Regions from separate parts of the Sphingobacterium lactis genome, predicted to be linked through region 1. Evidence: riboswitches for the same ligand, from Rfam matches in the RefSeq annotation. Region 1 holds a riboswitch; the other holds the start of a gene.

Region 1 (5,509 bases):
CAGTGATAAAGCATCTCCCGAAATCACTTCAAAATCCAAACCCTCGGCATTTTTAAAGGCCATCAGGGACTGAATGATCATCTTTGCCTGGGCATTGCTGCGCACCAGTATACCGATCTGCCCCGGTGTATACCTGCCTGTGCGCATCCATTCGCCGATATGTTGGCAAAGTGACTCCACCGACTGTTCCACCACTTGATTGCTTCTGAATCGACCATCGGCAACCGGGAAATACTCGATTTCGATAGATCCCTTGGGTTCCCCAGGAGCAAGTTTCGACTCGGGAATCAACTGTTGACTATTTGCATAGGCCTTGATCAGCATGTTGGCATTTCCGCTCTCGGTCCACCAGGCCATACCTTCTTCACCCAAGCTTTCAGAGACCTTTTCGTTCAGCACCCGTTGCAGATGGGTAGGCATTTTTTCGAACAGGTAATTGTTGAAGTTGATGATATTCGGCAAGCTGCGGTAGTTTGTGTCGAGGGAACCCGATTCTATAAACTCCGGCAATTGCTCGGTTGGCAGGTGGAAGGTGCCCCCGACCTGCTGTTCGATTTGATGGAGCAGGATTCGCCAGTCGCCATTTCGCCAACGGTAGATGCTCTGTTTGACATCGCCAACCACCAAATGCTCACTCAGTTTGCCGGTTGCATTCGCCAGGGCATTCAGCAGCAATGGGCTGTAGTTTTTCCATTGCACGCGGGAGGTATCCTGAAATTCATCGAATAGGAAATAATTGTAGCGGTTGCCGATCTTCTCCCAGATGAATGTCGGGTCGTTCTGCTCATCAAGCCCCAATTTGTTCAATAGAATTTGGGCATCCGAAATCAATTGTGCCCCATTTTCTTTCCGCCATTGGCTCAAAAGTTCACTCATCTCCTTCAATAGGCGCAGGAAATACAGGTTCCCTTGGACAGATTGATAGGCAATATAGCTGGCAAAATGGCCTTCCAATATTTTTATATGATCCAATGCCGGTTTCAGGCCTTGGATAAGATCATAACGTACTTCTTTATTGCTGTCGGTGTAAGGTTCTTCATTATCGATCAGCTCGTTGAACTTATCGAACACTTTCGATTGAATTTCACCGATCGGTAATTTATGGACATTGACTTCCATCTTGCCCGTGGAGACTACTTTATTCCTCGACTTAGCCTTCATCTCGTCCTGATCGATGTTCAGCGCACGGTATTGCGATTTGTAGGCTTCGATAGCTTCCTGCAGTGCATCCAAGAATCCTTTGGTTTTTTCGGCGATCTCTGTATTCAGCAGATTGAAGATCTGATTGCTGTCCGATGAGATGATATAACTGTCAAATTCCTGGAAATTCTCAGAGAATATCAGGCCAGCGAGCGACATTAATTGATGGCGATAGTTCCAATTTTCATTCTTGGCGATCTTCTGTTCGGCATAGGCAATGATCCAGTCTAGCAATTCCGGTTTTTCATCTAGTAGCTGGTTGAGCATGATGGTGAGGTCCCGTTTTACCTTGTTGGTATTCATCTCGATGGCATAGCCTGAATCCAGATTGAGCTCGTAGGTGAAGCTGCGGATGACCTTCTGCGAAAAACCGTCAATTGTGCTGACGGAAAAATGGCTATAATCATGGAGGATCCTCCGGTAGATGCGGTGCGCTTTCTCTTGCATGCTGTGGGCATCCCATTGTGGATTTTGCGCCAACAGTTGCTGTCTATATTGTTGGATGGATGGCGTTGTTGATCCCACCGCCAAGCCCTGCAGTACGGAAAGTATCCGCTCCTTCATTTCGGCGGTCGCTTTATTGGTAAAGGTTACGGCGAGAATCTCGCGGTAACTACTTTCCTTATGCAGCAACAGGGTGAGGAAATGTATGGTCAAACTGAAGGTCTTTCCCGATCCTGCGGAGGCCTTAACGATCTTTAAAGGAGCTTTCCTTGACATAAAAATTGAACGGTTTTGAAAGATTTGAATATCGTGATTATTGGGGTAATCCTCAAATTAAATCGGATAAATCATGGAATTGCAGCTGCAGGGCAATCGTGATTAAGAAGAGTTGTTGACTACCAGGGGTTTGGCATTTTGCCTATTGCAATTAAGGCTTGCGATAATAGATTTTTGTTTTTATCTTTGCGTCCCCTCTTGCATGTAGCTCGGGGGATATGTTGAATACATAAATAATCATTAAAACATGGCAACTAAAATCAGATTGCAGAGACATGGTAAAAAAGGAAAACCTTTTTACCACGTAGTAGTAGCAGATGCACGTGCTCCACGTGATGGTAAGTTCATTGAGCGTTTAGGTTCTTACAACCCAAACACTAACCCAGCAACAATCATTTTGGATTTCGAAAAATCTTTGGACTGGGTGAACAAAGGTGCACAACCTACTGACACAGTTCGCGCTATCCTTTCTTACAAAGGTGTTCTTTACAAGAAACACTTGCAAGGTGGTGTGAAAAAAGGTGCTTTCGATGAAGCTAAAGCTGAAGAACTATTCACAAAATGGTCTGAAGGTAAAGACGCACAAATCGAAGGTAAAAAATCAGGCTTAGCAGAGACTAAAGGTGAAGCTAAAAAAGCTGCTTTAGCTGCTGAGGCGAAGAAAAAAGAAGACAGAGCTGCTGCTATCGCTGCTAAAAACGCTCCAGTTGCTGAAGAAACAGCTGCTGAAGAAGCAGAAGAAGCTGCTGATACTGCAGAAAACACTGAAGAAACTGAAGGTTAATTCTTTCATACAGTATTCGAAAAGGCCGATTCAAAAGAATCGGCTTTTTTTGTGCATGAAATCGGGGTATAGCTGTTGCAGTTCGTAAATTTTCCCGCCAACCCGAAAGAAATCCTTATTTTTACAGATCAAATACACAACATGACAATAGATCAGTGCTTTTATATTGGTTATATCAGTAAGACCCGTGGGCTGAAAGGCGAGGTACAGTTATTCTTCGAATTCGAGGATTATATGGACCTGGACCTGGATTTAATTTTTCTGGAGGTGAACAAGAAATTGGTTCCTTATTTTGTGGATGCCATTAAGCTGCAGCAAAATAGTACGGCATACGCAACATTTGAAGATATCGACCACATCGATAAGGCGCAGGCTATTGTCCGCAAGAAAATGTATTTGCCGAACGATAAAATGCCGGAGCGGGATCCCGAGGACTTTACCTACAAAGATTTGGTCGGCTTCCTGGCAATCGAGGAGAGTGAGGGCGAGTTGGGTGAAATTACCCATGTGCAGGAAATGCCCCAACAATTTATCGCTACGGTAGATATTGATGGCAAAGACGCCATGTTCCCCCTGAACGAAGATTTTATAGTAGGAATTGACCCGGAAGAGCAGGTAATCGTGTTACGATTGCCAGAAGGCTTGATCGATATGTACTTAGAAGATTAGGAGGTTTAGACCTCCTTTTTTTATGCCCATGGCGACGGGTGCTTAAAATCGATCTACTTTTTTCGGTTAACATTTTGAGATTACAGGTCTATTAGCGATATTAGCCGTCGCTTATAGAGAAAGGCAGAGGGACTAGACCCGCTGAAGCCTTAGCAACCTGACACCAGTCAAGGTGCTACATTCTACCCTTAACGAGGAAAGATAAGCTGAAGAACCGGTCACCGCTGTGTTTTCTCTAAGCCTTAATATATTCTTATGAAAATTGTAGATCACATCAAGAACGCAAAAGGGAAGACGCTGTATTCTTTTGAATTGTTGCCACCAGCGAAGGGACAAGGTATCCAAAGTATATTCCAGACAATGGATGAACTGATGGAATTCAAGCCCCCATTCATTGATGTTACGTACCATAGAGAGGATTACCTGTATAAGCAGCACTCGAACGGCCTGTTGGAGCGTGTTTCCTATAGAAAGCGCCCAGGAACGGTAGCGATCTGTGCGGCGATTATGAGTAAATACAAGGTGGATGCGGTGCCACACCTGATCTGCGGAGGCTTCACCAAGGAAGAAACGGAAAATGCACTCATTGACCTGAATTTCTTGGGTATCGACAATGTCTTGGTATTGCGTGGCGATGCACGCAAGGGCGACGCCGATTTTATCCCTACCGTCGGCGGGCATGCGTATGCAACGGATTTGCTACAGCAGGTCGTGGATATGAACCGCGGACAATACCTGCATGAGGATATCGTCACCTCCGAGAAAACCAACTTCTGTATCGGTGTGGCCGGTTACCCTGAAAAGCATTTCGAATCCCCGAACTTCAATACCGATTTCAAATGGTTGAAGAAAAAAGTGGAAATGGGAGCCGAATTTATCGTAACCCAGATGTTCTTTAACGTGGAAAAATACAAGGAATTCGTAACGAAATGCCGTGAAAATGATATCCATGTACCTATTATCCCGGGATTAAAACCATTGACGACCAAAAAGCAATTGATTACCCTACCACGGATCTTCCATCTGGATATTCCAGAGGATTTGAGTGATGCCGTGGAATCCTGCAAAACCAATGCAGATGTTCGCCAAGTAGGTGAGGAGTGGTTGGTACAGCAGTGTAAGGAATTGATCGAATTTGGTGCACCGGTATTGCATTTCTATACCATGAGTAACCCTGGACCGACACGGAAAATCGTCGAAAAATTGGTGTAACGGAAATTGAAGAAATACCTGTATAATACCAAAGCCCTGCTGATGTCAGTAGGGATTTTGTATGTTTAGAATTTGTACCGAAAGCCCAATGTCGTATAGCCTACTAGATTTTTATACGACTGGAAGTATTCCATTCCTTGTTGGTTATCTACCAAACCCAAGGGATCGGCAGATTTCAATCCTAAATTTTGCAAAAAGTTGTCTGCCTCCAACAAGAGTTCAAGCTTATCGGATAAGCTATAGCGCGTTGAAAGGTTCATATCCAAAAAGGAATTGCTTTGCTGCCTATCTTTGATGAAACTGTACTTAAGGAATGTTTTTATCACTAATTTCTTATGGTTATAGCGTGGACCGAACAAAAGACTGTAATTTTCCTGTTTTGAGGTTTCAGAATCATTGTAATTGATGCTTGTAATCTCAGTGGATATCTTCAACATCCCATTTATCCGATTTTCTGAAAAAGAATTGACACAAGCTTGGATGATATGATTGTCTTGCACAATGGGCACCTCTTCATTTGCTAGGAATTGAAAATAGGAGTCTCGGGTTATGCGGTAGGAAACATCAACCTTAAGTGGGTAGCTATTCTTAAGCATGTTATGACTGTAATAGACATCGCCACCATATCGTTTAAGACCCTTCACGCGTTGGTAGGTCCAGAATCTATTGTTTTCTTTATTCAGGGTTTGGATGATCGTGTTCGAACTGGAATTACCAAAGACTGCCAGTTGGAAAGATTCACCTTTGAATGGCAGGTCGTACACATAGGCAATTCTACCAGCGATACGATCGAAATTTTCAAAAAACAGGTCACTTTGACCGAATAGGACGTGGTCATAACGGTCTACATTATAGGGTAGTGCTGCTGTAATCGGCGCAAAAAGTGCTGACTTATCCAGTGAAATTCTGATTTTATTCTTCTTA
Region 2 (5,509 bases), 900 kb from region 1:
ACCACCGGAACCTGAAGATTCCTGCGATTGGCGCTGCTTACCCAAGTAACCCATTACCAACGGTGCCAAAAGTGCTAAGATACCACCGATTTTACCGATGCTGATTCCCGATTTTTCTGATAGGGATTCCTTTACCGTGTCCGTATTCTTTCCGAAAATATGGTTCACCATTTTATCTTCATCTTCCGTAGGACCATCGTTGAACAGACCGGCAAGGTTATCGAAAATACCACCATTGTGCTTGGAGCTCAACGCTTGTTGGATGCCTTCTGCTCTTTCGGGACTTTTTTGTGCGTTGTAGTTCAACGCCGACATCATTAACGGAACAGCTGCTGCAACTACATATTGTGCTTGATTTTTGTCTACGCCTAATTTTTGGGAAATGCCCTCAATTGCTTGCGATCCAACGCTGCCAGAGATTAAATCTGTGATATTCATGTGTTATGCTTTTTTAGTTTATAAATGTTATTTTAGAACTCAAATATTTTGCCAATAAATCGAAGATATGAAAAAATCATTCTTGCTTTTCGGGTTTGTCGGTGCTTTATGTGTCATGGGCTGTAACCGTGAACAGAAAACCGTACAGGCACCCGAAACTGAACCACCAACTTTAACGGTTGAACTTGCCGAAACGATATTTTCCTTACCTACGCACTGCTTGGAAGTGGAGTACCCGAATAAGCTCGGGCAAACGTTGGGGAGTGCTGCAGATCTGAAGACACCCAAAACACTGCGACCTGTTTTTTATGGCTGCTATGATTGGCACTCCTCTGTGCACGGATACTGGTCCATTGTCAAATTGATGCAGAAATATCCAGCAGTGGACAGTGCTGGTCGGATTCGCGACGTACTCAATCGGCACATTACGCCGGAAAACGTGGCACAGGAAATGGCCTTTTTCCAGGATGAGAACAACCTGAGCTTCGAGCGTACCTACGGTTGGGCTTGGCTCTTTAAATTACAGGAGGAGCTGCAGCAATGGCAGGACCCCGATGCGTCCCGTTGGGCATCTGCCTTGCAACCCTTGGTCACGCTGTTGGTGGATCGCTATACCAGCTACTTACCCAAACTGGTCTATCCCATCCGTGCTGGACAGCATGATAACTCGGCTTTCAGCCTGATGCTTTCCCTAGAATATGCGAATGCAGTGGGAGATACCGCCTTTGCATCGACCATCAAGGAAAATGCCATTCGGCTTTTCGAAAAGGACAAGGGCTGTGACCTGGCTTACGAACCGAGTGGATATGATTTTCTATCCCCTTGTTTGGAAGAAGCAAACCTGATGCGGATGGTCTATGATAAAGATGCGTACCAGCAGTGGTTGAAGGCATTTATGCCAGCATTGTATAAAGCGGATTTTGCTTTGGAACCTGCCATTGTAAAGGATCGCACTGATGGTAAATTGGTGCATCTGGATGGATTGAACTATAGCCGTGCCGCTTGTCTTTACGGAATAGCCGGAACAGACCCTGCGCTTGCGCACCTCAAGGATATCGCCAATACGCATTTTCGCTTTTCCATTGGAAACCTCCATGCCAAGGACGATTATATGGGAACGCATTGGCTCGGCACATTTGCGCTATATGCCGTGGAAAAGGGGAGTGGCGGAAATTAAATCTTAGCTTTTAGATCCGCACCACAGTTTAAATGAAAATCCCTGTCGAATCATGTCATCGGCAGGGATTTTTACATTAGCATATGGGGATTAATTTGTTTTCGTGCAGTTTTACGGCCACCTGATGGATCTGCGTAAATCCATCTTCTGTGCTGATAATGGCCGAAAGATCGATGCCGCGACTGGAAAGCGCATTGATCAATGCGGTTCGGAATGCCGTTTTACTGGTGCCCCAGTTGGACTTGACCAGATCATTGTTCAATACCACGAGTTCGTTGGTGGAGTAGTGCGTAAACTGCTCCAAAAGGTGCTGTTGTAGGGGTTTTGTGTTCGACATACAATACATGTTTAAAAAGTTTAACCATCATTGCATTCAGAATAATAATTTGCTTGATTATAGTACGTTGTTTTTGGCTTGTCGCCCGTATTGGTTTACCACCGCGGTGTCTTCACTCGGTTGGTATTGCCTGTGCAATTCTGAATACTCTACAAACTTAGTGGATTATTTTTTAATTCCAAAAATATTTCAAAAAAAATAAAAATTAGCCTGCATATCCAGGTGAAATTTAAACGTTTAAAGATTTGAATAGCAAAAACTTATTGCGTATATTCAGTTCAGCGATGTCCACATTCACCCTTCCTCCATCATTTTGTAAAATCTTCTAGAATCCAGGTGTCTTCTTAGTAAAGTCATATCGACACCACGCTCTCACCTTATGCAGTTCGCACAGTTTGTTCGTTCCCATTTGCCAATTTCCAAATCCTAATGAGCGAATTATTGTCGCTTGGGATAGGTGTGGACCTTGTCTGAGGTGCGTCCGTGGTGCGTCCGTATTGCATACGAGGTGGGACCGTGTCTATAGACACGCTCTCACCTCGTTCTCAGTACGCTCTCACCACGCTCTCACCTCGAACAAGGTCCAAGCAATTTTTTGGGCTATTTGGCTTATAATTTTATGTAAAAAATTGATAATAAGTGTTTTAATAGAATTTTTAGTAGAAATGAAAAAAAAGGTGATAAACATTTATTTGGTACTTTTGGTCAGTGGTTTTGTGAATTCTCAGGGATTTTGAAAGCGAGGGATAAAGAGGGGCAGGGAAGTACCCTGGAAAGATTTATTTCGTTAGGTAGGAAGCCAGCATAGCATTTATTGATATTTGCACTGTGCTGGATACCGAACCACCATGGAAACCTTCAAAACTTCCACAAAAAAACCGGGGTTCGAGGATAAAGCAACATAGCATTGCTTTATCCTCGAACCCCGGAACAATCTTTTTATTAACCTCAAGCTAAATAGCCGCTTCCGGCATCCTAGCTGATCTTATAGTTCTTTCCGAAGTCTGGCTACCGGAATATTCATGGCCTCTCGGTATTTGGCAACGGTCCGGCGGGCGATGGAATAACCCTTTTCCTTCAGAATTTCGGTCAGTTTTTCGTCGGCAAGCGGTTTTCTCTTGTCTTCGTTGGCGATACATTCCTCTAGGATCTTCTTCACCTCCTTGTTGGAAACTTCCTCTCCGGATTCCGTCTGGATGGCTTCCGAGAAGAACGATTTCAGTAGGAACGTGCCGAATTCGGTCTGTACGTATTTTGAATTGGCCACACGCGATACCGTAGAGATATCCATTTCGATCTTATCGGCAATATCCTTTAGGATCATCGGTTTCAACATGCGGTCGTCACCGGTCAGGAAGTAGTCGTATTGGTATTCCATGATGGCATTCATGGTCTTCAAAAGCGTCTGCTGACGCTGCTTGATGGCGTCGATGAACCATTTTGCCGAATCCAGTTTCTGTTTCACGAACTGTACGGCTTCGCGCATCTTCTTGTCGTTCTTTTCGGCTTTTTCATAATGCTCGAACATCTCCTGATACGATCTGGAAACGCGGAGCTCCGGTGCGTTCCTGCCGTTGAGGGTCAGGTGCAGCACGCCGTCGTTGTTGCTGATATGGAAATCCGGGATGATCTGCAATTGCTTGCCCGCAACGGCACCCGAATCGCCAGGTTTGGGATTCAGCTTCAATATTTCGTTGACAATTTCTTTCAGCTCCTCGGAATCAACGCCAAGTTGCTTTTCGATCTTATCGTAATGTTTCTTTGTAAATTCGTCGAGGTAATTTTCAATCACCGACATGGCCTTCTGGATAATCGGGTTGGTCAGGTCCTTTTTGCGCAGCTGAATGGCCAAACACTCCTGCAGGTTGCGCGCACCGATGCCCGGAGGGTCAAAGGTCTGCACGATCTTCAGGATTTCCTCCACTTCCTCTTCTTCCACAATGACATTCTGCGAAAAGGCGAGGTCATCGATCAGGGAAGGGATCTGGCGCCTCAAGTAACCGTCATCATCCAGGGAGCCAATGATCTGTTGGCCAATGATATAATCCTTATCCGAAAGGGCTAGCAGATCCAATTGGTTCTGCAGGTTTTCATAGAAAGAATCCTGAATGGCAATGGGGATCTCTTTCTTTCCATCCTCATCGTCATGGTCATAGCCACCGCCATAATCGCGGTAATCATCTTCCTGAATATATTCATCCACACTAAATTCCTCTTCATAGGTATTGTCTTCCATACTGAAGTCATCGTCCGGGTCTTTGTCCGGATATTCTTCAACAGGGTCGTTCATATTGGCCAAGCTGCCATCTTCCAGGGCAGGGTTTTCCTCAAGCTCCTCTTTGATACGGGCGTCCAAGGACACCGTAGGAACCTGAAGCAATTTGATGAACTGTATTTGCTGAGGTGATAGTTTCTGTAATAATTTCTGCTGTAACGTCTGTTTTAACATATCCCCGATTACTAAGTCTGGTAAAAATAGGCATTAAAATTGAGATTCATTGTTGAATCTCGATTAATAAAAAGTTTAGGTACAGTTTTTGCTATTATAATCTGCGGATACCCAGTCCCCTTGTAAAGGAAAAACATCAATTGTTAAAATTCGTTAATTTTGTACAGAAGTAGCTTTTTTGGTGGAATAACTGTAGATTTTTCCAAAGTTTTGTTCATATTTACCGTATGTTTAGACGTGTCAGGAACAAATTTTTGCGTATCGCACTGATTGTTATTTACTTTCTTATTTTATTCACTTGCGCGGTACAAATCAACTTTTTGGGTCTTTTCGGGTCATCGCCCACCAAAAAGGAAATCATGTTGCCTGAACTGAATGTATCCTCTGAACTGTATACAGCGGATTCCGTTCTTCTCGGACGTTATTACAAACAGGACCGGGACCCCGTACCTTTCGACAGTATTTCCAAAAACATTACCAATGCTTTGATCGCCACGGAGGATGTTCGTTTCTACAAACACCATGGGGTGGATTTCGTGGGCTTATTCGGCGGGATCGTATCGACGATTTCCGGGAGCGATCGTGGCGCCAGTACCATCACGCAGCAGTTAGCGAAAAACCTATACCGTACGCGTTACAAGGATGCCCAAGGTTTGCTCGGTAAGATTCCGGGCGTAGGTCTGTTGGTAACAAAATACAAAGAATGGATGACTGCTTTCAAGTTGGAGAGCAAATACAGCAAGGAAGAGATCATGACCATGTACCTAAACACGGTCTCCTTCAGTAACAATGCCTACGGGATCAAATCCGCTTCAATCCGTTATTTCGATAAATTGCCTTCCGAGGTCACCGTCAATGAAGCTGCCGTATTGGTGGGCATGTTGAAGGGAACGACTTTATATAATCCAATTCGAAATCCTAAGAATGCGCTAGCCCGTAGGAATACGGTTTTGAGCCAAATGCAAAAGGAGGGTTACCTCAAGCAGGAGGAAATGGACAAGCTGGCGAAGGATTCACTGGGCTTGAACCTTAACAATCAGGAAGTGCGCAATTCCAACGATTCGTACCTCCGCACAGCGGTGGAAAAATGGTTGGAGAAGTGGGCGGC

What was found. Region 1 has a riboswitch for S-adenosylmethionine ahead of G6N79_RS05280 (methylenetetrahydrofolate reductase). Riboswitches for the same ligand answer to the same signal wherever they lie in the genome.
Region 2: linked by a shared signal. The riboswitch ahead of G6N79_RS09210 (5-oxoprolinase) and the one ahead of G6N79_RS05280 (methylenetetrahydrofolate reductase) in region 1 are both predicted to bind S-adenosylmethionine.

Annotation. Positions count from the first base shown of each region.
Region 1 is NZ_CP049246.1:1,204,179-1,209,687, forward strand. It holds gene G6N79_RS05265 (UvrD-helicase domain-containing protein) at 1-1,920, opposite strand, end outside; gene G6N79_RS05270 (30S ribosomal protein S16) at 2,168-2,704, shown strand; gene rimM (ribosome maturation factor RimM) at 2,846-3,373, shown strand; SAM riboswitch class I at 3,482-3,581, shown strand; gene G6N79_RS05280 (methylenetetrahydrofolate reductase) at 3,629-4,585, shown strand; gene G6N79_RS05285 (peptidase associated/transthyretin-like domain-containing protein) at 4,651-5,509, opposite strand, start outside.
Region 2 is NZ_CP049246.1:2,104,297-2,109,805, forward strand. It holds gene G6N79_RS09200 (DUF937 domain-containing protein) at 1-438, opposite strand, end outside; gene G6N79_RS09205 (DUF2891 domain-containing protein) at 506-1,615, shown strand; gene G6N79_RS09210 (5-oxoprolinase) at 1,692-1,952, opposite strand; SAM-I-IV-variant riboswitch at 2,012-2,105, opposite strand; gene rpoN (RNA polymerase factor sigma-54) at 2,938-4,401, opposite strand; gene G6N79_RS09220 (transglycosylase domain-containing protein) at 4,629-5,509, shown strand, end outside.